Regions from separate parts of the Streptomyces sp. NPDC059166 genome, predicted to be linked through region 2. Evidence: riboswitches for the same ligand, from Rfam matches in the RefSeq annotation. Region 2 holds a riboswitch; each other region holds the start of a gene.
The links. A riboswitch is a leader RNA that binds a small molecule or an ion and turns the genes downstream of it on or off. The one in region 2 is predicted to bind cobalamin.
Positions count from the first base shown of each region.

Region 1: linked by a shared signal. The riboswitch ahead of ACFXOA_RS27940 (energy-coupling factor ABC transporter permease) and the one ahead of ACFXOA_RS21715 (ABC transporter substrate-binding protein) in region 2 are both predicted to bind cobalamin.
Region 3: linked by a shared signal. The riboswitch ahead of ACFXOA_RS14665 (cobalamin biosynthesis protein) and the one ahead of ACFXOA_RS21715 (ABC transporter substrate-binding protein) in region 2 are both predicted to bind cobalamin.
Region 4: linked by a shared signal. The riboswitch ahead of ACFXOA_RS16470 (ribonucleoside-diphosphate reductase subunit alpha) and the one ahead of ACFXOA_RS21715 (ABC transporter substrate-binding protein) in region 2 are both predicted to bind cobalamin.

Region 1 is NZ_JBHZCI010000047.1:24,448-31,424, forward strand. It holds gene ACFXOA_RS27930 (polysaccharide lyase 8 family protein) at 1-1,949, shown strand, start outside; gene ACFXOA_RS27935 (beta-galactosidase family protein) at 2,103-3,878, shown strand; cobalamin riboswitch at 4,143-4,328, shown strand; gene ACFXOA_RS27940 (energy-coupling factor ABC transporter permease) at 4,357-5,067, shown strand; gene ACFXOA_RS27945 (energy-coupling factor ABC transporter substrate-binding protein) at 5,067-5,435, shown strand; gene cbiQ (cobalt ECF transporter T component CbiQ) at 5,442-6,191, shown strand; gene ACFXOA_RS27955 (energy-coupling factor ABC transporter ATP-binding protein) at 6,188-6,977, shown strand, end outside.
Region 2 is NZ_JBHZCI010000029.1:9,516-16,492, forward strand. It holds gene ACFXOA_RS21710 (acyl-CoA dehydrogenase) at 1-1,338, shown strand, start outside; cobalamin riboswitch at 1,576-1,763, shown strand; gene ACFXOA_RS21715 (ABC transporter substrate-binding protein) at 1,834-2,865, shown strand; gene ACFXOA_RS21720 (FecCD family ABC transporter permease) at 2,955-4,040, shown strand; gene ACFXOA_RS21725 (ABC transporter ATP-binding protein) at 4,037-4,837, shown strand; gene ACFXOA_RS21730 (PRC and DUF2382 domain-containing protein) at 4,948-5,988, opposite strand; gene ACFXOA_RS21735 (adenosylcobinamide amidohydrolase) at 6,232-6,951, shown strand.
Region 3 is NZ_JBHZCI010000016.1:102,426-109,402, reverse strand. It holds gene ACFXOA_RS14690 (hypothetical protein) at 1-224, opposite strand, end outside; gene ACFXOA_RS14685 (alpha/beta hydrolase) at 410-1,549, opposite strand; gene ACFXOA_RS14680 (class II aldolase/adducin family protein) at 1,606-2,265, opposite strand; gene ACFXOA_RS14675 (anion permease) at 2,513-3,763, shown strand; gene ACFXOA_RS14670 (hypothetical protein) at 3,776-3,997, shown strand; cobalamin riboswitch at 4,146-4,275, shown strand; gene ACFXOA_RS14665 (cobalamin biosynthesis protein) at 4,404-5,348, shown strand; gene ACFXOA_RS14660 (cobyric acid synthase) at 5,345-6,913, shown strand; gene ACFXOA_RS14655 (putative cobaltochelatase) at 6,910-6,977, shown strand, end outside.
Region 4 is NZ_JBHZCI010000019.1:33,508-40,484, forward strand. It holds gene ACFXOA_RS16445 (extracellular solute-binding protein) at 1-1,047, opposite strand, end outside; gene ACFXOA_RS16450 (GntR family transcriptional regulator) at 1,334-2,098, shown strand; gene ACFXOA_RS16455 (DUF3311 domain-containing protein) at 2,278-2,532, shown strand; gene mctP (monocarboxylate uptake permease MctP) at 2,529-4,163, shown strand; gene ACFXOA_RS16465 (GNAT family N-acetyltransferase) at 4,276-4,773, shown strand; cobalamin riboswitch at 4,812-4,949, shown strand; gene ACFXOA_RS16470 (ribonucleoside-diphosphate reductase subunit alpha) at 5,083-6,977, shown strand, end outside.

The sequences.
Region 1 (6,977 bases), on a different contig from region 2:
ACTGGTACGACTGGCAGATCGGCGGCCCGCAGGCCCTGCTGGACACCGCCCTGCTCATGCGCGGCCGGCTCACCGCGGACCGCACGGCCGCCTACTGCCGTGCCGTCGACGCGTTCGTCCCCGACAGTGTGGTGGCTTCCTACACCGGCACGTCCACGGGCGCCAACCGCGTCGATCTCTGCCGGGTCCTGGCGATCCGGGGCACCCTCGGTGAGGACTCCGGCAGGATCGAGCTCGCCTCGAGAGCGCTCGCCCCGGTCTTCCCCCATGTCACCGGCGGCGACGGCTTGTACGCCGACGGCTCGGTGATCCAGCACACCCGCGTGCCCTACACGGGGTCCTACGGGGCCGTCCTGCTGGACGGGTTGAGCAAGCTGTTCGCCCTCCTCGGCGGTTCGGCCTGGGAGGTGACCGACAGCGGCCGCCAGAACGTCTTCGACGCGGTCGAGGCGGCCTACGCGCCGTTCCTGCACAACGGGCTGCTCATGGACGGCGTGTCCGGCCGGGCCATCGCCCGAGGCCTGCCCCCGGGGCCGCCCGGTGGACAGAACGACGACCAGTTGCGCGGACATGTCGTCATGGCGTCCGTCGTCGCCCTGGGCAAGGCCGCGAGCACGCAGGAGAACCGGCGCTGGCGGGGTCTGGTGCGCGGGTGGATCCAACGCGGCACGTACCGCCCACCGGTCACCGACCCCATGCTCTCGGTGGCGAGACTCGCGCTGCTCAACTCCGTCCTGGACGACGACACCGCCACGCCGACCGCACAGCCGGAGGGCAGCCTGATCTTCCCCGCGATGGACCGCGCGGTCCACCGCCGGGACGACTGGGTGGCCTCGGTCTCGATGGCGTCGCGCCGGATCACCTACTACGAGAACGGCAACGGGGAGAACCTCCGGGGCTGGAACACGGGATCGGGAATGCTCTACTGGTGGGGCGGTGACTACGCCGCCGACCAGTACTCCGACCGTTTCTGGCCCACGGTCGACCCCTACCGCCTGCCGGGTACCACCGCGTCGGCGAAGCGTCTGACGGACGGCGAGGGCGGGGCATGGGGCGCGCCATTCCCCGAGGTGGACTTCGTCGGCGGGGTGAGCGACGGGACCTACTCCATGCTCGGCCAGCAGTTGGAAGGGCTGTCCTCCAGCATGCGGGCCCGGAAGTCGTGGTTCCTCGGGGACGACTCCGTCATCTGCCTGGGATCCGGCATCAGTTCCACCGACGGAGCCGCCGTCGAGACCGTCGTGGAGAACAGGCACCTCGGGGTGGAGGGCACCAACGTTCTCACGGTCGACGGTCACCGGCAGCCGTCCGGATTCCCCTGGGCCGCCGAGTTCGCGCACGCGGGCTGGGCGCACATCGCCGGGCACGGAGGGTACGTCTTTCCCGAACGCGGCCCTCTGCGCGCACTGCGGGAGGAGCGGGCCGGTGCCTGGCGCGACATCAACAGCGCTTCGGGCTCGCCGGTCTCCTTCTCCAGCCGTTACACCACTCTCCTCTTCGACCACGGCACCGATCCGGTGGAGGAGGGCTACGCCTACGTCCTGCTGCCGGGCGCCTCGATCCCCTTCACCGCCCTGCGGGCGGGAGCGCTCGGGCGCTTGCTGACCACGTACACGCGCGGCCCGGACGTGCACGGCGTCAGGGTCCCCGGGCTCGGTGTCACCGCGGCCAACTTCTGGGCTGCGGGCGGCTTCGGGCGGCTGTGGGCGAGCGCCCCGGTCTCGGTGCTGATCAGGGAACGCCGTGACGGCACGGCGGCGGTGTGCGTGAGCGACCCGACAAGGCTGGGGGACGAGGTACGGATCCGCTGGGAACGCCCGGTCCGCTCCGTCGTCTCCAGGCCGGCGTCCGTGACACGGGTCTCCACCGGCCCGGCGCTGGAGCTCGGCCTCGGCGGCCTCTCCGCGACGGCCGGCCGTACCCAGACGACCGTGGTGCGGCTCCTGTAGTGCCGGACATCCTGTCCCCTTGTCGCCTCACGGCCCGCGCCCGGGCCGACGTCCCGCATCCCCGGCACCTGGTGCCGATCCCGCCTGAACCGCACGTCCGCACGTCCGTTCGTCCGACTGACCCTTCACGGGTATGCCCACCGGAGAGCCCTCATGTTCCGTACATCGCCCGAGGGGTTCTCCCTCGACGGCCGTCCGCTGCGCGTCCTGTCCGGCGCGCTGCACTACTTCCGGGTCCTGCCCGAGCAGTGGCCGCACCGGCTGCGGATGCTGCGCGCGCTGGGCCTCAACACCGTGGAGACGTACGTCCCCTGGAATCTCCACGAACCGCGGCCCGGGGAGTACGACTTCGACGGCATCGCCGATCTGGACGGGTTCCTGCGCGCGACACGCGAGGCCGGACTGTACGCCGTCGTCAGGCCGTCGCCCTACATCTGCGCGGAGTGGGAGAACGGCGGACTGCCGTGGTGGCTGCTCTCCGACCCCGCCGTACGGGCGCTGCGGTGCCAGGACCCCGGATATCTGGCCCATGTCGACCGCTGGCTGGACCGGGTCGTCCCGCTCGTGGCGGAACACCAGGTCACCAGGGGCGGGAACGTCCTGATGGCGCAGATCGAGAACGAGTACGGCTCCTACGGCACGGACCGCGGGTACCTGGAGCACCTGGCCGGCGGAATGCGGGCGCGCGGCATCGACGTACCGCTGTTCACCTCCGACGGACCGGACGACTTCTTCCTCACCGGCGGGACGGCTCCCGGACACCTGGCCACGGTGAACTTCGGCAGCCGTGCCGACGAGGCGTTCGCGAGCCTGAAGCGTCTTCGTCCGCTGGACCCGCCCATGTGCATGGAGTTCTGGTGCGGCTGGTTCGACCACTGGGGCACCGGGCACGTCGTACGGGAGCCCGCGGACGCCGCGGCGACACTCGAGGAGATCCTGGAGTCCGGGGCGTCGGTGAACCTCTACATGGCGCACGGCGGGACGAACTTCTCGACGTGGGCGGGGGCCAACTCACGGGATCCGGCCACGGGTGAGGGGTACCTGCCGACGGTGACCTCCTACGACTACGACGCGCCGATCGACGAACGGGGCGGTGTGACGGAGAAGTTCAGCGCGTTCCGTGAGGTACTCGCACGATACGCGGACGGTCCACTGCCCGAACCGGAGTCCCCCGGACCACTGTTGCCACCCGCGTCCCTGGAACTCAAGTCCGCTGTGGCGCTGTTCGACGTCCTGGATGATCTTTCGGGCGATGAGGTGCGCGCCGCCGTGCCGCCTTCCTTCGAGGAACTCGGCATCAGCCACGGGCTGGTGCTCTACTCGTCCGGGATCCCCGGTCCGCGCGGGCCCTACGCGCTCTCGGTCCAGGGGCTCGCCGACCGGGCCCACGTCTTCGTCGACGGCCGGCCCGCGGGCGTGGTGGAGCGCGGCGGCACCGAGTCGGTCGAGGGCGTACGGGTGGACGGCGGACGGGCGCGTGTGGAGCTCCTGGTGGAGTCCATGGGCAGGGTCAACTACGGCGTGGGGCTGGGAGACCGCAAGGGGGTGCGTAACGTCCTGCACACCCAGCAGCTGCTGCACGGCTGGTCCGCGCGCGCGATCGAGCTGGGGCACGGAACCCCCGGAAAGGTGTCCTGGGACACGGCTCCGGAGGATTCGGGTGGTTCCAGGGGTCCGGTGTTCCACCGGGGCTTCCTCGAGGTGGAACAGCCGGGTGACACGTATCTCGCACTGCCCGGCTGGGGCAAGGGGTACGTCTGGGTCAACGGATTCTGCCTGGGCCGCTACTGGCAGGCGCGGGGGCCTCAGCGGACGCTCTACGTCCCGTGGCCGCTGCTGCGCGCGGGGCGCAACGAGTTCGTGGTGCTCGAACTCGACGGACGGGAGCGTCCGGTCGTCGAACTGCGTGAGAGTCCGGACCTGGGCTGAGCGCTCTCACGGCGCACCGTGCGGCCGCCGCCCGGGTGAGCGTCCGGCGCCCGCCCCCGCCCTCGCACCGGCACACTCCGCCGGCGCCGGCGGAGTGTGCGGGTCCAGCCGGGCGGGCGGGGCCGGCGTGCACCGATCCCCTGCGGGGACGCTCCGGTCCGCACCGCGTGGAAGCTGCGCGGGAGCGCGCCCAGGGGCCCCGTGGGGGTACGTGTTCGCAGGTGCGGGCGGGTGGGCCCGCTTGTCATCGCCCCCTCACTGCCACTACTGTCGCCACGCCTTGGTGAACGGGAAATCCGGTGTGATGCCGGTGCGGCCCTCGCCACTGTGATCGGGAAGTCCGGCTCCGGCCCTCGCGGGCAGCCACTGGGTCCTTGTGACCCGGGAAGGCGGAGATCCGGGCGGTGTCACCCGTAAGCCAGGAGACCGGCCAAGGCACTTCAACCATCCACGAGGTGCTGGAGAGGGTCTCTGAGTCATGCACATAGCCGAGGGTTTCCTGCCTCCGGCGCACGCGATCGCCTGGGGTGTCGCGTCCGCGCCGTTCGTCGTCCACGGAGTACGTTCACTCACCCGTGAGGTCCGGGAGAACCCCGAGAGCACACTGCTCCTCGGGGCCTCCGGAGCCTTCACCTTCGTACTGTCCGCGCTGAAGATCCCGTCGGTGACGGGCAGTTGTTCGCATCCCACCGGTACCGGGCTGGGAGCGATCCTCTTCCGTCCACCGATCATGGTGGTCCTGGGGACCATCACCCTGCTGTTCCAGGCCCTGCTGCTGGCCCATGGGGGGCTGACCACGCTGGGCGCCAACGTCTTCTCCATGGCGATCGCCGGCCCCTGGGCGGGTTACGCCGTCTACAGGCTGCTGCGCCGGCTCGGGGTGTCGCTGATGGTCGCGGTCTTCTTCGCCGCGTTCGTCGCCGACCTCTCCACCTACTGCGTCACCAGCGCGCAGCTCGCCCTGGCCTTCCCGGACCCGGGCACCGGGTTCCTCGGAGCGCTCGGGAAGTTCGGTTCCATCTTCGCCGTCACCCAGATCCCGCTCGCGGTGAGCGAAGGCCTTCTGACCGTGCTGGTCATGCGTCTCCTGGTGCAGTCCAGCAGGGGTGATCTGACCCGGCTCGGCGTGCTCCTCAGCGGCGGGGCCCGCACCAGGACGGACGAGAAGAAGACGGAAGCGGTGGCGTGATGAACCGGAACACGAAGATCAACGGCCTGCTGCTCCTGCTCGTGGCCGCCCTGGCGGTCCTGCCCCTGGCACTGGGCTCGGGGGACGGCAAGGAGGAGCCCTTCTCGGGGGCGGACGCCCAGGCCGAGACGGCGATCACCGAGATCGACCCCGGGTACGAGCCCTGGTTCGCCCCGCTGTACGAGCCTCCGTCCGGGGAGATCGAATCGGCGCTGTTCGCCCTGCAGGCCGCTCTGGGCGCCGGGGTGCTCGCCTACTACTTCGGTGTGCGGCGCGGCCGGCGGCAGGGCGAGCGGCTGGCCCTGGCCCGGCGGGACGGCATCGCCGCGACCGGGCAGCCCGGGGAGTCCGCGACGCGGGAGGCCTGAGCCCCTGTGCTGCCGATCGACGCGGCGGCGCACAGCAGTCGCTGGCGCCGCCGCCATCCCGTCGACAAGGCGGTGCTCGGGCTGGGACTCACGGTGCTGGCGATCTCGCTGCCGCCTTGGCCGGGTGCCGCCCTGGTTCTCGTCACCGCGGTCGCGGCACTGCTGGGGCCGGCGGGGGTGAGCCCCCGTCAGCTGTGGCGCGCGTACCGGATCCCGCTGGGGTTCTGCGTGACCGGTGCGGGGACTCTGCTGGTGCAGGTCGCCGGACCCGGAGGGCTCGTCGCCCTTGCTCCGGGCGGGGCGTTCCGGGCCGCCGAGCTGCTGTTGCGGACGTCCGCCGCTTCCCTGGGAGTCCTTCTCCTCGCGTTCACCACACCGATGTCCGACCTGCTGCCGAGGCTGGTACGGGCGGGTGTGCCCGCTGCGGTGGTGGATGTCGCCCTGGTGACCTACCGCATGAGCTTCCTCCTGCTGGACGCGATGCGCAGGGTCCGTGAGGCGCAGGCCGCGCGGCTCGGTCACACCGCGCGGGCAGCGACCTGGAGATCGCTGGGCGGCCTCGGAGCGACCGCGTTCGTCCGGGCCTTCGACCGGGCCGCTCGTCTCCAGTCGGGACTGGCCGGGCGCGGATACGACGGCACCCTGCGCGTCCTGGTGCCCGAGGCCCGCGTCTCCCTCCGTTTCGTGGCGGCGAGCGCCACCCTTCTCGCGGCGGTCGCCGCCCTGACCCTCTGCCTGGAAAGGCTGCTCCCATGAGTGCTTCCGTGCTGCTTTCGCTGCGGGGGGCGTCGTTCTCCTACGAGGACGGCCCGCCCGTGCTCAGCGGCCTCGACTTCGACGCCCGTGAGGGACGCGCGCTCGCGCTGCTGGGCAGGAACGGCAGCGGCAAGACCACCCTGATGAGGCTGCTCAGCGGCGGGCTGCGCCCGGGCGCGGGAGCTCTGACGGTCGAGGGGCGCCCGGTCACCTACGACCGCAAGGGCCTGACACGGCTGCGGACGACCGTCCAGCTGGTGGTGCAGGACCCGGACGACCAGCTGTTCGCGGCGTCCGTCTTCCAGGACGTCTCGTTCGGTCCGCTGAACCTCGGTCTGACGGACGCCGAGGTGCGGGGCCGGGTGGAGGAGGCGCTGACCGCGCTCGGTATCCGCGCGCTGGCGGACCGGCCGACGCACCTCCTCTCCTACGGGCAGCGGAAACGGGCCGCGATCGCGGGGGCGGTGGCGATGCGGCCGCGTGTGCTGATCCTCGACGAGCCCACCGCGGGGCTGGATCCGGACGGTCAGGAACGACTGCTGGCGACCCTCGGCTCCCTCCGTGCGGGCGGCACGACGGTCATGATGGCCACACACGACGTCGACCTCGCCTTGCGCTGGGCGGACGACGTGGCACTGCTGACCCCGGCAGGGGTCCGCGCCGGGCCGGCACCGGCGATGCTGGCCCGTATCGATCTCCTGCGGGAGGCGGGGCTCAGGCTGCCCTGGGGGGTGGCGACCGCCCAGCTGCTGCGCGAGCGAGGGCTGCTGGAGCCGGGCGAGCCCG
Region 2 (6,977 bases):
AAGTTCATGCCCAACACCAGTCCTGCGGGCGGCGCCAAGTCCGGGCTGGTCGCCGCGCGGCTGGTCGCCGACGGAGCGGATCACGGGGTACGCCTCTTCCTGGTGCCGCTCAACGACGGGGTACAGGCGCTCCCCGGGGTCCGGGTACGGCGGCTGCCTGCCCGTATGGGCAGTCCCGTGGACCACTGCCTGACCTCGTTCGACCGGCTGTTCGTGCCCCGCGACGCCCTCCTGGAGTCCGGTGAGGAGGCAGCGGGACAGGGGGACTTCCGTACCGGTCCGGGCGACCGGAGGCGGCGCTTCCTCGCCTCGATCGGCCGGGTCACACCGGGGCGGATCGCCATGAGCGCCTGCGCGGCGGGCTCGGCCCGGGCCGCACTGGCCGTCGCCGTACGGTACGGCGGCCACCGGATGATCTCCGGCAGCCGTGGCATGCCCCCGGTTCCGGTGAACACGCACCGTACCCACCACGGTCCGCTCGCGTCGGCCATGGCCACGGTCTTCGCCATGACCCTGCTCTCCCGGACGGCGATGGAGCGCTGGGACTCCTGTACGGACGAGGACGGCCGGACGGAGGCGGGGCGGCTCGTCGACGTGGCGAAGGCGTGGATCACCTGGCGGGCGCGCGAGGTCATCGTCGAGAGCCGCGAACGCTGCGGGGCGCAGGCGCTGCTGGAGAACAACGGCATGACCGAACTCGTCACCGGGGTGGAGGGAGCCATCACCGCGGAGGGCGACAACATCGCCCTGTACGCGAAGGCCGCCGCCGACATGCTCCTGGCCCCGGAGCCGGGCGGCCCCCGCGATCCGGTCCCCGCCCGGCCGGGCGCCCTCGCCGAGCCCGCATTCCTGGACGGACTGCTCGCGGCCCTCCAGCACATCTGGTTCGCCCGCGCCGGCGAACGCGCGCTCGGGGCGTCCGGCTCCGACCCCCTGGGGCAGTGGAACGCCGCCTCGGGCGCGGCTGTGCGCGGTGTGGAGGCGTACGCCTACCACCAGGCGTTCCGGGCCTGTGACGAGGCTCGTGCCGCGCTGCCCCACGGATTCGCCAGGGACCGGCTCGGTGAGCTGGAGCGGCTGTTCGCGATCGAGTGGGTGTCCCGCAACAGCGGCGATCTCCTGGCCGCCGGTTTCCTGACGGCCGGGCAGGTGGACGAGTTGCCGGGGGAAGCCGAGGAACTGATCGCGGCGGTAGCCGCCCACGCCCCCGAACTGGCGGCCTCCTTTGCTCTGCCCGGGGAACTGCTCGCCGACTGGCCGATCGCCGGGCCCGGCTACGCGGACGCCTACGACGATCCGTCGGCACCCTGGAACGAGCCGCGTGGGAGCGCCCGTTGAACCCCCGGCGCGCCGGACTGACGGCGTGTGCGGGGGAGAGGCTGGAGATCCTCGGGCTGCGCGTGGTCCTCCTGGCCTACTGGGGCACGGTGTCCCTGCTGGCCCGTCGCGGTGGTCGCCCGGGTCGCGGCCACGGCGAATCGGTTCGTCTCCCGCGCTGAGGAGAGGTGGGCCGGTGCGGTGTCCCGGGGCCCCGGCGCACCCGCCCACCGGCTGGATTCCGGGTGCCAAGGTGCGTGATAGCTTGCAGAAGCCAGTCACACTCCGTCGGGAGTCAGGGAATCCGGTGTGAATCCGGAGCTGACGCGCAGCGGTGAGGGGGACGGGCGGAGCCAAGGCCACTGGGGCACTCTCGGGTGCAATGGGAAGGCGCTCCGTCCGGACGACCCCGAGTCCGAAGACCTGCTGGCACCCGCTTCCTCACCGGGAGCGTACGCCGTAGCGGGCTCCGCGCATGAGCCCCGGACGCAGAGGGACCCTGTGCCGCACATAGCCATGACCGTACGCCGAACATCCGTGCTCATCACCGGACTTGCCCTGCTGGCCGCGTGTGGCGGGGGAGGCGGGGCGTCGGACGGTGCCGCGCGCACGCCCTCCGCCGCGGGCTTCCCCGTCACCCTGGAGAACTGCGGCCGCACGGTGACCGTCGACCAGCCGCCACGCCGCGCGGTCTCCCTCGACCAGGGATCGACCGAGATCCTGCTGTCCCTGGGACTCGCCGACCGGATCGCCGGAACCGCGACCTGGACGGATCCGGTGATGAAGGGCCTGGAGAAGGACGAGGCCGCGGTGGACCGGATCGCCGAGAACCGGCCCTCCTACGAACGGGTCCTGGACGAGGAACCCGACTTCGTCACCGCTTCCTTCGAGTCCACGCTGGGCAAGGGCGGTGTGGCCTCCCGCGCACAGTTCGACGAGCTGGGCGTGCCGTCGTACCTGTCACCGGCCGACTGCTCGGGCAAGGACAACAGCGGAGGCGGGGACGGCGCCCGGACCGAGCCACTGACGATGGACGCGGTCTACGGCGAAGTGCGGGACCTGGCAGCCGTGTTCGGGGTGCCCGAGCGCGGGGAGAAGCTGGTGGCGGATCTGCGGGCCCGGATCGCGAAGGCGACCGCGGGCATCAAGGCGTCGGACACCACCCTCCTCTACTGGTTCGCGAACGCCGAGGCTCCCTACATGGCCGGATGCTGCGGGGCACCCGGCGTGATCACCGGGGAACTCGGCGCGAGGAACGTCCTCCACGACACGCACGAGGAATGGCCGCAGGTCAGCTGGGAGACGGTCGCGGACCGCAACCCCGACGTCCTGGTGATCGGCGATCTGACACGGCGGTCGCAGACCGCCGAGAGCGCCGCGAAGAAGATCGAGTTCCTCGAGAACGATCCCGTGACCCGCACCATGGACGCCGTCCGCCACAAGAGGTACGTCCTGCTGAGCGGCCAGGCGATGAACCCGACGATCCGGACCGTGGAGGGTGTCGAGCGCGTCGCGGCCGGACTGCGGTCGTTCGGGCTCGCCAGGTGACCGGGAACGGACACGTTCCGGACGGGCAGGCGCCGGACCGCCCGGTGCGCACGCGTCCGGTCGAGGGCCCGGCGGGGCCCGTGCGCCGGGTGGTCCACGGCAGGCGCACCGGGGCGCCGCCCGGGTACGGGACGACCGGCGCAGCCGCCGACACGCCGACGTCCCCGGTGCGCCGGGGCCTGCTGTGGGCGACCGGACCGGTCGTCCTCGTCCTGTCCGTCGCGGTCGCCGTCACCATCGGCCCCGCCCGGATCTCCGTCCCGGACGTCTGGTCGGTGGTGTCCTCGCACCTCGGCATCGGCGACGCACGACTGACCCCGATCCGGGACGGCATCGTATGGAACCTCCGCATGCCCAGGACCCTGCTGGCCGCGGTGTGCGGAGCGGGACTCGCGGTGTGCGGCGCGGTGATGCAGTCCCTGCTGCGCAACCCGCTCGCCGACCCCTTCGTCCTCGGTGTCTCCTCGGGAGCCTCGACCGGGGCCGTCGTGGTGGTGGTCCTCGGCGCAGGCGGGGGAGCGGTCTCCGTCCCGGGCGGCGCCTTCGCCGGCGCGCTGGGCGCGTTCGCGCTCGTCCTGATGCTCAGCCACACGCTCGGAGGATCCACCGACCGGGTCGTCCTCTCCGGGGTCGCGGTCATGCAGCTCTTCTCCGCACTCACCTCGTTCGTCGTGATGACGGCCGCCGACGCCGAGCAGACACGGGGCGTGCTCTTCTGGCTGCTCGGCTCCCTGAGCGGCGCGGGCTGGAGCGACGTGAGGATCTGCGCCGCCGTGCTGGCGGTGGCGCTGGCGGTCTGTCTCGGTCACGCCCGCACGCTCGACGCCTTCGCGTTCGGCCAGGACGCGGCGGCGGCCCTCGGCGTGCGGGTCGGGCGCACCAGGACCGTGCTGCTCTGCACCACGGCGCTCCTGACGGCCGCCCTGGTCAGCTCCGCCGGTGCCATCGGATTCGTCGGCCTGGTGCTGCCGCACGCGGCCCGGGCGCTGGCAGGTGCCGGGCACCGCAGGCTGCTGCCGGTGACCGCTCTCTCCGGGGCCGTGTTCATGGTCTGGGCCGACACCCTGGCCAGGACCGTCCTCGTACCGCAGGAGGTGCCGGTCGGTGTGGTCACCTCGCTCGTCGGCGTGCCGGTCTTCGTCCTGATCCTCCACCGCACACGGAGGGGCGTATGAAGGCGCCGCCGCCCGGGGCGGGCGGCCCGGGCGACGGGCTGCGTGCCGTGAGCGTCAGCCGGGAGGCCGGAGGGAGACTCCTGCTGGACGGGGTCAGCGTGGCGCCGGCCCCCGGCACCACGCTCGGGCTCCTGGGCCCGAACGGCTCCGGCAAGACCACGCTGCTGCGCGTGATGGCCGGTGTGCTCGCCCCCGGTGCGGGGACGGTCAGCCTGGACGGCCGGACGCTCGCCGAGACGGGCCGCCGCGACGTCGCCCGCCGCGTGGCCGTGGTGGAGCAGCAGGCGGACACCCAGGTGGACCTGACGGTGCGGGACGTCGTGAGGCTCGGCCGGATCCCCCACCGGCGCGTCTGGAGCGCGCCCGGTCCCGAGGACGAGACGGCGGTGCGCGAGGCGCTGGAACGCACCGCGCTCACCGATCACGCCGCCCGGTCCTGGCGCACCCTCTCGGGCGGCGAGCGTCAGCGCGTCCACATCGCGCGGGCTCTGGCCCAACGGCCCTGCGAACTCCTGCTGGACGAACCCACGAACCACCTGGACATCCAGCACCAGCTGGAGCTGCTGTCCCTCGTCGCCGCCCTGCCCGTCACCGCGGTGGTGGCGCTGCACGACCTCAACCTGGCCGCGATGTTCTGCGACCGGATCACCGTGCTCAAGGAAGGGCGGGTGGTGGCCGGCGGCACGCCCTCGGAGGTCATCACCGAGGAGCTCATCGCCGAGGTCTACCGGGTGCGCGCGGTGGTGACGCCGGACGGGCCCGACGGCCGGCCGTCCGTACGGTTCCTGCCGGGCTGACCGCGGGGCCGGTGCCCCGGCGGCGCCGGACGGACGAGAGGGCGGGCCCGTGAACGACCGGGTCCGCCCCTCGCTTCTGTCACGCGGCCTTCCGCCGCTGTCCGAGGGGGTCAGCGACGACGTCCCTGGCCGAACTCGCCGCCCATGTCCTTGTCGCTGCCCGTTTCCTTGCCGTCCGCGTAGTCGATCTTCTCCTTGCGGAGTTCGGCGGAGACTTCCTTCTGCTCGGTGACCTTGCTGGTTTCGAGACGGACCCGTTCCACCGGGACGGCCTCCTTGCGGACGGTGGCTCGTTCGGCGTGCAGGGTGACTTCGACGTCCTGCTCACCGAGCTGGCCCTTGGTGGCTGCTCCCTTCTCGCCCGGCTGCAGAGGCTCGCGCACCACGCGCACCTCCTCGTGCGACACCGGCACCGTGCGCGTGACGTTCTCCGTCACGACGTACTTGTGCAGGCGTGCCGTGCCGCTCTCGTACTCCTCGGTTCCGACCTGGAGCTGCTCCTCGGACCGGATCATCTCCTCGCGGCCACCGGCGCCCGTCGCGGACCGCTCGGCCCCGGCTCCGGCGAGCGGGCGCGACGTGGACGAGGCGTCCATGTCGCGGTGCCTGCCGGTTCCGGCTGCCGCGCCCGCCGTGGTGCCCGCGGTGCCCGCGCCCGCCGTGGTCCCGGCCGCGCCCATGCCGGCCTTGGTGCCGGTGGGCTTCGCCTGGCCGGTGGTACGGCCCGTGCCCGCGGCTCCGGCCGCTCCGGCCGCGCCCGCGGCGCCCATGGCAGCGGTTCCGGTCCCGGAGGTCGTGCGCGCGTCGCCTCCGGAGCCCGCGGCTCCCTTCCGGGTCACCCCGTAGTGCCGGTAGAGCTCCTCCTCCTCCGACACGGAGAGGTGCGCGTCCGCATCCACCCGAGGCGCTTCCTTGACGCTGTCCTTCGTGTGCGAGACGTGCAGGTCGGAGCCCACACGGCGAGCCCCGGCAAGCGGTACGAAGCTCTCCTTCATCCCGAACATGCCGGTCTTGACCGTGATCCAGTCGGGCTTGCCGGTGTCGTCGTCGACGTACACCCGGCCAACCGCTCCGACCTTCTCACCGTCGCTGTCGTAGACGGTCAGACCGTCGAGTTCTCCGGAATCCGTGAAACCGTCAGCGGCTCCCATGGCCGATTCCTCCTCGCCCGGGCGCGTCCTGTGGGTGGGTCCAGCAGGGGAGGCGCGTCCGGATTCCATCGCGCCTCACCCGCTTGGACGCTGCAACTTCCCGGCCCGCACGGTGAGCGGCCCCGGACACCGGGGAGGGGCGGTGGCCCCGCTCCAGGCCCTGATCCGCCCGCCTGCCGCATTAGGCCATTCGGGTGAGAGGCCAGGTGCCGGCGCGCGGGGCCCGGGCGGCGGCCGGCCCGTATGATCAACGGGCTGCCGAAGCGGTCGGCAGGCCTGTCACGGGGGTGCGTCATCGGTATCGCGGGTATCTCGCCGCTCCGCCCGCGCGGCGAACTGCTGTCCCGCGAGGAGGACGGCGCGTCGCTGCACCATCTGGTCTGGCGACTGGGGCCGGGCTGGCGTGTGTGCAGCAGCGCGGTGCTCGGCGGCGGGATCGGAGCACGGGAGTGGATCCTGAACGCCCAGGTGCCGGGCGGGTACCCACGGCTCGATCCCGACCGGCACCTCGCGGAGATCGCCGCGGCGGAGGCGCTCGAAGGCCCGGGAGCCGGTCTGATGACCGCGGCGGACGTCACCGCGTTCGCCGTCGCCGACGACGAGGGCGCCACGGCGACGGTCACCAGCGGCCTCGGTGTACGCGGATGGGCCGCCACCCCGGACGAGGGTGCCGACGCCGCACTGCCGCCGGGCACCGTCAACATCGTCGTCGTCCTTCCGGTGCCGCTGGCCGACGCCGCTCTGGTCAACGCGGTGGCCACAGCAACGGAGGCCAAGGTCCAGGCCCTCCTGGACGCCGGTACGGACTGCTCCGGCACACCGACCGACGCGGTCTGCGTGGCGGCGCCCGACCCGGCCGGGCTTCCCGGAGAACTGTTCGCCGGGCCGCGTTCGCGCTGGGGGGCGAGACTCGCCCGGGCCGTGCACCGTGCCGTCCTGGAGAGCGCGCTGCGGCACCCTTGAGACCCCGGCTCCGGTCCGTGACCCGC
Region 3 (6,977 bases), on a different contig from region 2:
TCCCAGCCCGCCCGGACCTGGGCCGGGGAGAGTTCCAGCGCGGTGGCGGCGCGCTCCAGGGCCCGGGCGGCGAGCGGGGCGGAGCCGGGGCCCGTACCGCCCGCGGCCCAGTGGGCGATGCGCACGGCGTCGGCGAGCACCGTCCTGGCCTGGCGTGCCAGCTCCGCCGGGGGCGGTGTGCCCTCGGGCGGGCGGGGAGCCGGCCTGGTGCGCCGGGTCGTCACGGCCTTTCGGGCGGTCGCCTGGGGTCGCGGGCGGACAAGTCGCAGCCTGGAGTCGCGCGGGGTACGGGACGTCACGAGGAGCAGTCTTGCCTCTGACGGGCCGAAAGCCCAAACGGAAGCCGTGTCACCAGCGTTCGCGGCACCGCGGGGCCGGGTGACCAACCGGGCGGTTCCGTGCCATCAGCTCACATCAGGGGCGTGAGGAAGCGGCGGAGGGCCTCCTCGTATCCCGCCGGGTCGGCGTTCCACATCGCCGCATGCGGAGCGTCTTCCACGGAGTGCAGGGTCACCAGGTCGGGCCGGCGTTCGGCGAGCTCCCTGGACGGCCCCCAGGGCGCCAGGCCGTCGCCGGGTCCGTGGAACAGGAGCGTGGGCACGCGGAGGGCGGACGGCACCGGCGTGTCCAGGAGCGGAGCTCCCTGCAGTCCGGTCCGGCCCTGGGCGGCGCGTACGGCGAGGGGCAGCATCGCGGCGGGGACGCCGCGGGCCGAGGCGAGCGCGCGCAGGGTGGCCCTCCAGTCCATGACCGGGGAGTCCAGGACGAGGCCGCTGACGCGGTCGCGGAGCGCGGAGTCGACGGACGCGTGCAGGGCCATCGAGGCACCGGTGGACCAGCCGTGGAGGATCACGTTCTCGGCCCCGTAGCGCACGGCGTAGCGGATGGCGGCGTCGAGGTCGCGCCACTCCGACTCACCGAGGTGGGAGAGCCCGTCGGGCGACCGCGGCGCCCCGGGGTCGCCCCGGTAGGTGATGTCGAGCACCGGCAGCTGCTGCTCGTGGAGGAACCCGATGACGTTCAGCGGGTGCTCCCTGGTGGTGCCCAGGCCGTGCACGGTGATCACCCAGGTGTCGCGGGCCCCCGGCACGAACCAGGCCGGCATGGGGCCGAGCTCGCCCGGGACCTCCACCTCCTTGTGGCCGAGGCCGAGGGCCGCGAGCGGGTCGCCCCGGTGGAGCTCCGGGGTGAGCCGGACCCTGGTGCCCGGCTTGAGACTGCCGAGGGTGACGCGCTCCAGACCGCGGACGACCGTGTCGGCGGAGAGCGTGCCGTGGTGCGGCCGTTCCTCGACCACGGGGCCCACGACCGCGTGGACGCCCTTGGCGGTCACCCCGTACACGCCGGGGCGCAGCGCGGGGAAGGACCGGGTGAGCGTGATCCGTCCCGCGTCGGTGGCGTGCACGGTGACACGGCGGTCGCCGGGGAAGGGGCGTGGCGACGGCGCCCCGAGGGCGGCGTCGCTGGCGTGGCGTCCGGCGGCGACCGCTGCCGCGCCGACGCCGAGGACCGAGGTGGCGGCCACTGCCGCCGCTGTTGCCGGGCGCACGGCCCCAGTCTCCCGGGCCGGGAGGGCACCGGCCAGTGGGCGGGGGCCGTACGGGCTCAGCCCGGCTGCCCGTATCCCTCCAGGGCCCGGGTCACCTCGTCGAGCTGGGTCTCGGTGAGGAGGCTGGGGCGGTGGCCGGGTACGGAGCTCGCGGTGAGCCAGAGCCTGCACATCCACTCCAGCTGGGCGGTGCGGTCGTAGGCCTCGTCGAGGGTGGCGCCGTAGGTGACGGTTCCGTGGTTGCGCAGCAGGCAGCCGGTGCGGCCGCGGAGCGCGAGGAGCACGTTCTCAGCCAGTTCGGGGGTTCCGTAGCGGGCGTAGCCGGCGGTGCGTACGGGGCCGCCGAGCAGGGCGGCGGCGTAGTGGATCAGCGGCACCTCGGGGACGAGGGTGGAGACGGCCGTGGCGTGCACGGCGTGGGTGTGGACGACGGCGGCTGCGTCGGTGCCGCGGTAGACGGCGAGGTGGAGCGGGAGTTCGCTGGTGGGTACGAGGCCGCCCAGGACCTGGCGGCCTTCGAGGTCGACTCCGACGGCGTCCTCCGGGCCCAGCCGGTCGTAGGGGACCCCGCTGGGGGTGACCAGCACGATCGGGCCCACCCGCGCCGACACGTTGCCGGAGGTGCCGACGACGAGGCCCTCGGCCGTCGTCCTCCGGGCCGTCGCGACGACACCGTTCCACGCCTCTTCGATCGCCCTGCGTTCCGCTTCACCCATACGGCGATCCTAGGGCGGGTGACCGAAGTCTCCTCAGTGGGGCATTTCGGGCAGGAGCGGGCGCGGCGCACCCGGGCCGGGGCCAGGCCCCCCACCGGCCGCGAGGCATGCGGAGCACCGGTTGCGGACACAAGCGGAACCGACGCACACGTTTGGGGTCACCCTGCCGCCCTGCCCAGTTCATCTTCCGTTCACCAAGGTTGCCTACGTTCCACGTGCCAATGACGTCGAACGATTGCCTGGGTAAATGGAACACATCACGCTGCTGCTCGCGATCGTGATCGTGACAGCTCTCGTGTTCGATTTCACGAACGGTTTCCACGACACCGCCAACGCGATGGCCACCACCATCTCCACCGGTGCCCTCAAGCCCAAGACGGCGGTCGCCATGTCCGCCGTGCTCAACCTCGTCGGCGCGTTCCTGTCGGTGGAGGTCGCCAAGACGATCTCCGGCGGGATCATCAACGAGGACGGCCTCAGAACCGAGGTCATCTTCGCCGCGCTCGTCGGGGCGATCCTGTGGAATCTGCTGACCTGGCTGGTCGGCCTGCCCTCGAGTTCCTCCCACGCCCTCTTCGGCGGCCTCATCGGCGCGGCGGTCATGTCGGCCGGCTGGTCCTCGATCAACGGCGGCACGGTCGTGACGAAGGTCCTGCTGCCGGCGATCGCCGCTCCCGTGGTCGCGGGTCTCGCCGCCCTGCTGGCGACGAAGCTGACGTACCGCCTCAACCGGAAGATCACCGACGAGGCACAGCTGAAGTCGACCGCCAAGGGCTACCGGGCCGGCCAGATCGCCTCCGCCGGTCTCGTCTCGCTCGCGCACGGCACCAACGACGCGCAGAAGACGATGGGCATCATCACCCTGGCCCTGGTCACCGGGGGTGTCCTCTCCCCCGGCTCCAACCCGCCGGTCTGGGTCATCGCCTCCGCCGGTGTCGCGATCGCGCTGGGCACCTACCTCGGCGGCTGGCGCATCATCCGCACCATGGGCAGCGGCCTCACCGATCTCCGTCCCCCGCAGGGCTTCGCGGCCCAGACGAGCGCGGCGACGGTCATCCTGGCCTCCTCGCACCTCGGCTTCTCGCTGTCCACCACGCAGTCCTGCTCCGGCGCCGTGATGGGCGCCGGTCTCGGACGCAAGGGGGGCGTGGTCCGCTGGTCCACCGCCACCCGGATGTTCGTCGCCTGGGGTCTGACGCTGCCTGCGGCGGGCCTGGTCGGCGCCGGCGCCGAGTTCCTGACCAAGCAGGGGGCCTGGGGCGTCGCGGTGGTCGCCGTGCTGCTCGTCGCGGGTTCCGGTGCCATCTGGATGCTGTCGCGCCGCAAGCCTGTCGACCACACCAACGTCAACGCGACCGAGGCGGAGCCGGCGGGCGTGATCACGACCGCCATCGCGGCCGTCACCCCGCCGCCCGTCGGTGTGGCCCCCTCGGAACTCAAGACCACCATTCCCGCTCCGGAGACCCAGGCCGACCCGGCCCGGCCGGCCACGGTGTAAGGACGGAACCGCATGAACATCGACTGGGCGGCACTCGCCTCCGTCTTCGGCGTCAGCCTCGTGGTCACCGTGGCGCTGGTCGGCCTCTTCACTCTCGGCATCACCGGCCTCGCCAAGCTGGTCCCGTCGGCACAGGGCGGTGGTGGCGGCGTCCTCGCACGCACCGGCGCGTACGCCTGCTTCGCGCTGTGCGCGGGGGCGGTCGCCTACGGGATCCATCTGATCGTGGCCTGACGGCCTCACCCGACGCACCGGGCCGGGACACACTTCGGGGGTCCCGGCCCGGTGTGCGTCCGCGCACACCGAACCCTCGCAGGTCAATGGCAGGTTGACGGGTATTCGCGGCGCGTGGTGGACTGCCGGAGCCATTCACGGCGACAGGAGAGGAAGCCGGTGCGAATCCGGCGCGGTCCCGCCACTGTCACCGGGGAGCAGCCTCCACACGGAAGTCACGGCCCGCACACGCGGACTGGAAGGCCGGAGGAACTGCGGATCCGGGAGCCAGGAGACTCTCGTCGCCGGTCACGTCGAACCAGGGCGCGGACCCTGAGTGAGGACATACGCCATGCCTGGCTGCCCTGCGTCGGTCGCCGTACCACCTGTCCCCCGGCCCCTCCGAGGCACGAGCGCGGGCTGAGCGGTGAGAGCCGACCGCGTCTTCGCGTACGGCGCCGCCGCCGGTCTGATCGGCGACCTGCTGCTGGGGGACCCCCGGCGGGGACACCCGGTCGCCGGTTTCGGGCGCGCCGCGGCGCGCGCCGAGAGCCTGCTGTGGCGTGACCACCGCGGCTGGGGCGCCCTGCACACGCTCGTCTGCGCGGGCGGCGCCGCGGGCACGGCCGCGCTGGCGGCCCGTGCCGTGCGCGACCGCCCCGTCCTGGCCGTCGCGCTGACCGCGGCCGCGACCTGGTCCGTCGTCGGGGGTACCTCGCTGGCCCGTGAGGCCCGTGCCGTCGGCGGCGCGCTGGCCGCGGGTGACATCGAGGCCGCCCGGGAGCGGCTGCCCCATCTGTGCGGCCGTGATCCGCAGGCGCTCGACGGTCCGGGGATCGCCCGCGCCGTGGTGGAGTCGGTCGCCGAGAACACCTCCGACGCCGTGGTGGGGGCGCTGGTGTGGGGTGCGATCGGCGGGGTGCCCGGACTCGTCGGTTTCCGGGCCGTGAACACCCTGGACGCGATGGTGGGGCACAGGTCGCCCCGTTACCTGCGCTACGGCTGGGCGTCGGCCCGGCTGGACGATCTCGCCGGCTGGCCGGGCGCCCGGCTGACCGCCGTCCTGGCGGTGGCGGCCGGCGGGCGCCCGCGCGAGGCGGTACGGGTCTGGCGCTCGGACGCGCCGAGGCATCCCAGCCCCAACGCGGGCCCGGTGGAGGCCTCGTTCGCGGGGGCGCTGGGTGTACGCCTCGGCGGGACCCTCGCCTACGGCGGGCGGGTCGAGCACCGGCCGGTGCTCGGCGGGGACACGGGCCGGGAGGTGCGCGTCACCGACATCGAACGCGCGGTGCGGCTGTCGCGCCGTGTGAGTGTGCTGGCCCTCGCGGTGTGCGCGGCGGGCCGGATCGCCATGGGACGGAGAGCGGGATGAGCGGCGGGCTGCTGGTCGCCGGGACCACGTCGGACGCGGGCAAGAGCGTCGTCACGGCCGGCATCTGCCGGTGGCTGGTGCGCCGGGGGGTGAAGGTCGCACCGTTCAAGGCGCAGAACATGTCGCTGAACTCCTTCGTCACCCGGGAGGGTGCGGAGATAGGCCGCGCCCAGGCGATGCAGGCACAGGCCGCCCGCGTCGAGCCGACGGCCCTGATGAACCCGGTGCTGCTGAAGCCGGGCGGCGACCGCTCCAGCCAGGTCGTCCTGATGGGGAAGCCGGTCGGCGAGATGAGTGCCCGCGGATACCACGGGGGACGGCAGGAGTCGCTGCTGGGCACGGTCGTGGACTGCCTGGAGCAGCTGCGGAGCACGTACGACGCGGTGATCTGCGAGGGCGCGGGCAGCCCGGCGGAGATCAATCTGCGGCGCACGGACATCGTGAACATGGGCATCGCCAGGGCCGCGGGCTTCCCCGCCCTGGTGGTCGGGGACATCGACCGGGGCGGGGTGTTCGCCTCGTTCTTCGGCACGACGGCCCTTCTCGCCCCCGAGGACCAGGCGCTGATCGCCGGATACCTCGTCAACAAGTTCCGCGGTGACGTCTCGCTGCTGGAACCCGGCCTCGACATGCTGCTCGGGCTGACCGGCCGGCCGGTGTACGGGGTCCTGCCGTACGCGCACGGGCTCGGCATCGACGAGGAGGACGGGCTGCGGGTCTCGATGCGCGGAACCGTACGGGAGTCGGTGGTGGCTCCCCCGCACGGCGAGGACGTGCTGCGGGTCGCCGTGTGCGCGGTGCCGCTGATGTCGAACTTCACCGATGTGGACGCGCTGGCCGCCGAGCCGGGTGTGGTGGTGCGGTTCGTGGACCGGGCGGAGGAGCTCGTCGACGCGGACCTGGTGATCGTGCCGGGGACGCGGGGCACCGTGAAGGCGCTGGCGTGGCTGCGGGAGCGCGGCCTCGCCGACGCTCTGCTGCGCCGGGCCGCCGAGGGGCGGCCCGTGCTGGGGATCTGCGGCGGGTTCCAGGCGCTGGGCCGGTGGATCGAGGACGACGTGGAGTCACGGGCCGGTCTGGTCGAAGGGCTCGGGCTGCTTCCGGTGCGGGTCCGCTTCGGCCGCGAGAAGGTCCTGGCGCGCCCGGCCGGTACGGCACTGGGGGAACCGGTGGAGGGGTACGAGATCCACCACGGGGTCGCCGAGGTGGACGGCGGCGAGCCGTTCCTCGACGGCTGCCGGGTGGGCGAGGTCTGGGGGACGCACTGGCACGGGTCGCTGGAGAGCGACGCGTTCCGGCGGGCGTTCCTGGGCGAGGTCGCCCGGGCCGCGGGGCGGCGGTTCGTCCCCGCGCCCGACACGAGCTTCGGGGCGCTGCGGGAGCAGCAGCTCGACAGGCTGGGCGATCTGGTCGAGGAGCACGCGGACACCGACGCGCTGTGGCGGCTGATCGAGCACGGTGCCCCCGCCGGGCTGCCGTTCATCCCGCCGGGGGCACCGCCCGCGCCCGGGAGACCCGCCGGGCGCGACCGTACATCTGTGATCGCCACCGAGGAGGCTTCGTGAGCACGCCCTATCCCTTCACCGCGATCGTCGGGCAGGACGATCTGCGGCTGGGACTCCTGCTGAA
Region 4 (6,977 bases), on a different contig from region 2:
GACGCCGTTCAGCTTGGCGAGCTGGCCCTCGTACTTGTCGGAGAGCGCCATCTTCAGGAACTCCTTGGCGAGTTCCTGCTTGGAGCTGCCCTCGGCGACGGCGAGGTTGGAGCCGCCGAGGAAGACACCCTCGGGCTTGTCGGCGCTGTCACCCGGAATGGTGAAGTAGCCGATCTCCTTCTCGATGGCCGGGTTGGCGGCGATGGCCGTGCCGGCCTCCCAGCCCATGCCGATGAAGGCGCCGGTCTTGCCCTTGGCGAAGACGTCCGCCTGCTGCGGGGTCGCCTCGTCCTTGTCCTTGGGGGCCTTGGAGTAGGCCTGGTACTTCTTGTACAGGTCCATCGCCTCGCCGATCTTCGGGTCGGCGAGGTTGGAGACCCACTTGTCCCCGTCCTTCTTGATGAGCTCAGCACCCTTGCCGATGGTGAGGCCGTCGAAGAAGTACCAGTTCTGGCCGGGCAGGTAGAGCGGCTCGGCCTTGCCCTTCGCCTTGATCTTGTCGAGAGCGGCGAAGAACTCGTCACGGGTCTTGGGGGTCTCGGTGACGCCCGCCTCGGCGAAGACCGACTTGTTGTAGATGACCACGCGGTTGGCGAAGTACCACGGGGCCGCGTACTGCTTGCCGTCGACGACGGAGGCCTCGTTCAGGTTGGCGGCCCAGTCGCCGCCGATCTCCGACTTGAGGTCACCGAGGTCGGCGAGGCCACCGGTCTTGGCGTAGGCGGCGGTCTGGGTGTTACCGATCTCGAAGACGTCCGGCGGGTTCTCCTCGGACAGGGCGGTCGTCAGCTTCTGCTGGATACCGTTCCACTGCTGGACCTCGAACTTGACCTTGGCGCCTGTCTTCTTCTCGAACTCGGCGGTAAGATCCTTCTGCCACTGCTCAGGCGTCGAGCCGTCCATGGCCCAGACAGTCAGGGTCTGCCCCTTGTAGCTGTCCGGACCTGCCTGCTTGCCGCTGTCGCTGCCGCCGTCGTCGGAGCCACATGCTGCGATGCCGACCATCATGCCCGCGACGCCGATCGCCGCGATGAGCTTGCGCTTCACGCCAAACCCTCCTCAGGGTGCTGCAACCCCCCCACCCACCCGCGAGGACGTACGCCTGGCGCTACCTGTGGGGCTGGGACCTGGTCTTTAATGGTTTAGACCAGTACCGGGAGCTTGGCCTAGACCTTTAGGGGTGTCAAGGGTGTATAAGAAGTGCACTCGCGTCCGTTATCGGACCGACACCTGAGGGAGGGCGACGAGCCGTGACCGGACCGTGCCACCATGTGAGCCGCGACAGACGGAGGAGCCGGTGACGGCAGCAGCGCAGCAGTCGGGAAGGCGTGCCATGGGTGCCGACGGGGCCAGCAGTACGAGCGAGGCGGGTGCGGGCGCGCGAACGGCGCGCGTCCCCAAGTACTACCGGCTCAAGCGTCATCTCCTCGAGATGACGGACACCATGCCTCCCGGCACTCCGGTACCCCCCGAGCGGACCCTGGCCGCGGAGTTCGACACCTCGCGCACCACGGTGCGCCAGGCACTCCAGGAGCTGGTGGTCGAGGGCCGGCTGGAACGCATCCAGGGCAAGGGCACCTTCGTCGCCAAGCCGAAGGTCTCCCAGGCCCTGCAACTCACCTCGTACACCGAGGACATGCGCGCCCAGGGCCTCGAACCCACCTCGCAGCTGCTGGACATCGGCTATGTGACCGCGGACGACACGCTCGCCGGACTGCTGGACATCACGGCCGGCGGCCGGGTCCTTCGGATCGAGCGGCTCCGCCTGGCCAGCGGTGAGCCGATGGCCATCGAGACCACCCATCTCTCGGCCAAGCGCTTTCCCGCGCTGCGCCGTTCGCTGGTGAAGTACACCTCCCTCTACACCGCTCTCGCCGAGGTGTACGACGTGCGGCTGGCGGAGGCGGAGGAGACCATCGAGACCTCTCTCGCCACGCCTCGCGAGGCCGGACTGCTCGGCACCGACGTGGGTCTGCCGATGCTCATGCTGTCCCGTCACTCGATCGACGGGGACGGCGAGCCGGTGGAGTGGGTGCGCTCGGTGTACCGGGGCGACCGGTACAAGTTCGTCGCCCGTCTGAAGCGCCCCGTCGACTGAGCTCTTCCGGCCCCTTCCGCGTCGCCGATTCCCCTGCTCCCGCGGGGGGATCAGTCGTTTCGGGCGACACCGGAACGTTGCAGGACCGCAATGCGGACGGGGGGTGACGGTGGCCGGGGCTCTCGCCTAGATTTCCTGCGCATTACACCAGGTGATCAGCGAGGGGACGGAGTCGCCACATGCCAGATGAAATCGATGCGAAACCACCGGTAGTGACACCCATGAGGGTGGTGATCGCGCTCTGTCTGCTCGCGCCGTTCGTCGCGATGCTCTGGGTCGGCTCGTACGCGAAGGTCGACCCGACCTTCATCGGCATCCCGTTCTTCTACTGGTACCAGATGCTGTGGGTCCTCCTGTCGACCTCGCTCACGATGATCGCGTACAAGCTGTGGCAGCGTGACCAGCGCGCCCGCAAGGGGGGTGCGTCGGCATGAAGGACGGCGTGAACGGCGTCGCGCTCGCCGTCTTCATCTTCTTCTTCCTGGCCGTCACGGTCATCGGGTTCATGGCCGCGCGCTGGCGCAAGGCCGAGAACGAGGCCAGCCTCGACGAATGGGGCCTGGGCGGAAGGTCGTTCGGCACCTGGGTCACCTGGTTCCTGCTCGGCGGTGACCTCTACACGGCGTACACCTTCGTCGCGGTACCCGCGGCGATCTACGCTGCGGGGGCGTCCGGCTTCTTCGCCGTCCCGTACACCATCCTGGTCTACCCCCTCATCTTCACCTTCCTGCCGCGCCTGTGGTCCGTCTCGCACAAGCACGGCTACGTCACCACCTCGGACTTCGTCCGCGGCCGCTTCGGGTCCAAGGGGCTCTCGCTGGCGGTGGCGCTGACCGGGATCCTCGCCACGATGCCGTACATCGCGCTCCAGCTGGTCGGCATCCAGGCCGTACTGGACGTGATGGGCGTCGGCGGTGGCGAGACCACGCACTGGTTCGTCAAGGACCTGCCGCTGCTGATCGCGTTCGCCGTACTCGCCGCGTACACGTACTCGTCGGGGCTGCGCGCGCCCGCGCTCATCGCGTTCGTCAAGGACGGCCTGATCTACCTGGTCATCGCGGTGGCGATCATCTACATCCCGATCAAGCTCGGTGGCTTCGACGACATCTTCGCCAAGGCCGGCGAGGCGTTCTCGGCGAAGAACGAGGCCGCGGGCAAGCCCGTCGCCGGACTGGTGCCCGGGGAGATGGGCCAGTGGGGCTACGCCACCCTGGCGCTGGGCTCGGCGCTGGCGCTCTTCATGTACCCGCACTCGATCACGGCGACGCTCTCCAGCCGCAGCCGTGAGGTGATCCGGCGCAACACCACCATCCTGCCGCTGTACTCGCTGATGCTGGGTCTGCTGGCGCTGCTCGGTTTCATGGCGATCGCCGCCGGGATCAAGGTGGACAACGGCCAGCTCGCGATTCCGCAGCTCTTCGAGAACATGTTCCCGGACTGGTTCGCGGGCGTGGCGTTCGCCGCGATCGGGATCGGCGCGCTGGTCCCGGCCGCGATCATGTCGATCGCCGCGGCGAACCTCTTCACCCGCAACATCTACAAGGACTTCCTCAAGCCGGACGCGACGCCCGAGCAGGAGACCAAGATCTCCAAGCTGGTCTCGCTCCTGGTCAAGGTGGGTGCGCTCGTCTTCGTCCTCACCATGGACAAGACGGTGGCGATCAACTTCCAGCTGCTCGGCGGGATCTGGATCCTCCAGACCATGCCGGCCCTGGTGGGCGGCCTGTTCACCCGCTGGTTCCACCGCTGGGCCCTGATCGCCGGCTGGGCGGTCGGCATGATCTACGGCACGGCGGCCGCGTACGGGGTCGCCAGCCCGACGCAGAAGCACTTCGGCGGTTCCTCGAAGGAGATACCCGGCATCGGCGAGATCGGCTACATCGGTCTCACCGCGTTCGTGCTGAACGTCGTCGTGGTGGTCGTGCTGACCTTCGTGCTCAACGCGATGAAGGCCCCGGCCGGTGTGGACGAGACCTCGCCGTCCGACTACACGGCGGACATCGGCGACCCCGGCGTCAAGGCGGAGCTCCCGCCGGCCACGGCGGGCGCCCCCGGCGGTCACTGACCCCGGCCCCGAGGCGGCCCCGGCGGGAGCGAGTTCCCGCCGGGGCCGCCTCATGTGCGGCCCGCCCCGCGAACCCGGGCGCAGATCCGCCATGACGCGCGAGACTGCTCCCATGGACGTGTCGATCGGGCCGGTCGGGCCCTCTCAGTACGAGGAGCTGGGCGAGATCACGGCCCAGGCCTATCTCGGCGACGCACTTCTGGACTTCGGTGACGAGGACCCCTACCTGGAGCAGCTCCGGGCGATCGGCCGGCGGGCCGCCGAGGCCGAGGTGCTCGTCGCGTCCGATGCCCGCGGGCGGCTGCTGGGAGGCGTCACCTACGTCCCGCCCGGCAGCCCGTGGGCGGACATCGCCCGGCCCGGCGAGGCCGAGTTCCGGATGCTGGCCGTGGCCGCCCGGGCCCGCGGGCGGGGCACCGGCGAGGCGCTCGTACGGGCGTGCGTCGAACGGGCACGTACCGCCGGGCTGTCGAGGATCGTCCTGTCGACGCATCCGGCCATGCTCGGGGCCCATCGCCTCTACGGCCGCCTCGGTTTCGTACGGACTCCCGACCGGGACTGGAACCCGCTTCCGGGCCGCCCACTCCTCACGTACCGGCTCGATCTCTGATCGCACGACACAACATGTGGGGGCCGCTCCAACCGGCAGCCCCCACATGTATGCTCGACCTCGCTGTCGTCGCAGGGGAATCCGGTGTGAGTCCGGAACTGTCCCGCAACGGTGTGACCGGTGTGCCTGCGCACACCCGTGAAGTCCGAGGACCTGTCGACAGCGCGCCCGGCTCGACCGAACCGGGCGCCGAGACGTCCGGGCCTCGCGGAAGGCCGGTGGACGCCGCGCGCCGCGCTGCCCTCCGGGCCTCGCCGTGCCCGGCTGCCCCGCTCCCGCAGGCCCCGAGCCGAGCGAGGGAAAGCCCCAGTGACCATCGCGCCAGCCGATCCGGTTTCAGCAGCGGAATCCGAAGGCCTCACGACCGACGCGCCCGGGACCGCTCTCCTGCGGACCCTGACCGCCCTCACCGCCGACCTGCCCGACACCGACCCCGGACGGGTCGCCGCCGCCGCGCTGCGCGGCCGGAGCGCCCGGGCGGACGAGGCGGAGCTGCGCGGGCTGGCGACCGAGGCCGCCGCCGGTCTGATCTCGGAGGACCCTGCCTACTCCCGGCTGGCGGCACGGCTCCTGACCCTGGCCATCACGGACGAGGCGGCCGGCCAGGGCGCGGACTCCTTCTCGGCCTCGGTCGCCGTCGGCCACCGTGAGGGCCTGATCGCGGACCGCACGGCCGGGTTCGTCTCGCTGCACGCCGACGCCCTCGACGCCCTCGTGGACGGGGCGCTCGCCGACGGCGCCGACGACCGCTTCGGCTACTTCGGGCTGCGGACGCTGTACAGCCGGTACCTGCTGCGCCACCCGATCACCCGGGAGGTCGTCGAGACCCCGCAGCACTTCATGCTGCGGGTGGCCGCCGGGCTCGCCGAGGACGACTCCGAGCGCGCCCTGGGCGAGGTGGCCGCGCTGTACGGCCTGATGAACCGGCTCGACTACCTGCCCTCCTCCCCCACGCTCTTCAACTCCGGCACCCGCCACCCGCAGATGTCGTCCTGCTATCTCCTGGACTCGCCCAAGGACGAGCTGGACTCCATCTACGACCGCTACCACCAGGTGGCACGGCTCTCCAAGCACGCGGGCGGCATCGGCCTGTCGTACTCCCGCATCCGGGCACGGGGTTCGCTGATCCGGGGCACCAACGGGCACTCCAACGGGATCGTCCCGTTCCTGAAGACGCTGGACGCCTCGGTGGCGGCGGTGAACCAGGGCGGTCGCCGCAAGGGCGCCGCGGCGGTCTACCTGGAGACCTGGCACGCGGACATCGAGGAGTTCCTGGAGCTCCGCGACAACACGGGTGAGGATCAGCGCCGTACGCACAACCTGAACCTGGCGCACTGGATCCCGGACGAGTTCATGCGCCGGGTCGACGCGGACGGGACGTGGTCGCTGTTCTCCCCGGCCGACGTCCCCGAGCTGGTCGACCTGTGGGGCGAGGAGTTCGACGCGGCCTACCGCGCCGCGGAGGCGAAGGGCCTGGCCCGCAGGACTCTGCCGGCGCGCGAGCTGTACGGCCGGATGATGCGGACCCTCGCGCAGACCGGCCAGGGCTGGATGACGTTCAAGGACGCCTCCAACCGGACCGCGAACCAGACGGCCGAGCCCGGCCGGGTCGTGCACTCCTCGAACCTGTGCACCGAGATCCTCGAGGTCACCGACGACGGCGAGACCGCGGTCTGCAACCTGGGTTCGGTCAACCTGGGCGCCTTCGTCGCCGACGGCTCCGTCGACTGGGAGCGGCTGGACGCCACCGTCCGCACCGCGGTGACCTTCCTCGACCGGGTCGTGGACATCAACTTCTACCCGACCGAGCAGGCGGGCCGCTCCAACGCCCGCTGGAGGCCGGTGGGTCTGGGCGCGATGGGGCTCCAGGACGTCTTCTTCCAGCTGCGGCTGCCCTTCGACTCCCCGGAGGCCCGGGCGCTCTCCACGAAGATCTCCGAGCGGATCATGCTCGCCGCCTACGAGGCGTCCTGCGACCTCGCCGAGAGGTCCGGCCCGCTGCCCGCCTGGTCGGAGACGCGGGCCGCCCGCGGTGTGCTGCACCCGGACCACTACGCCACCGAGCTGAACTGGCCGGAGCGCTGGGAGGCCCTGCGCGCCCGGGTCGCCAGGACCGGTATGCGCAACTCCCTGCTGCTCGCCATCGCGCCGACCGCCACGATCGCCTCGATCGCCGGTGTGTACGAGTGCATCGAGCCGCAGGT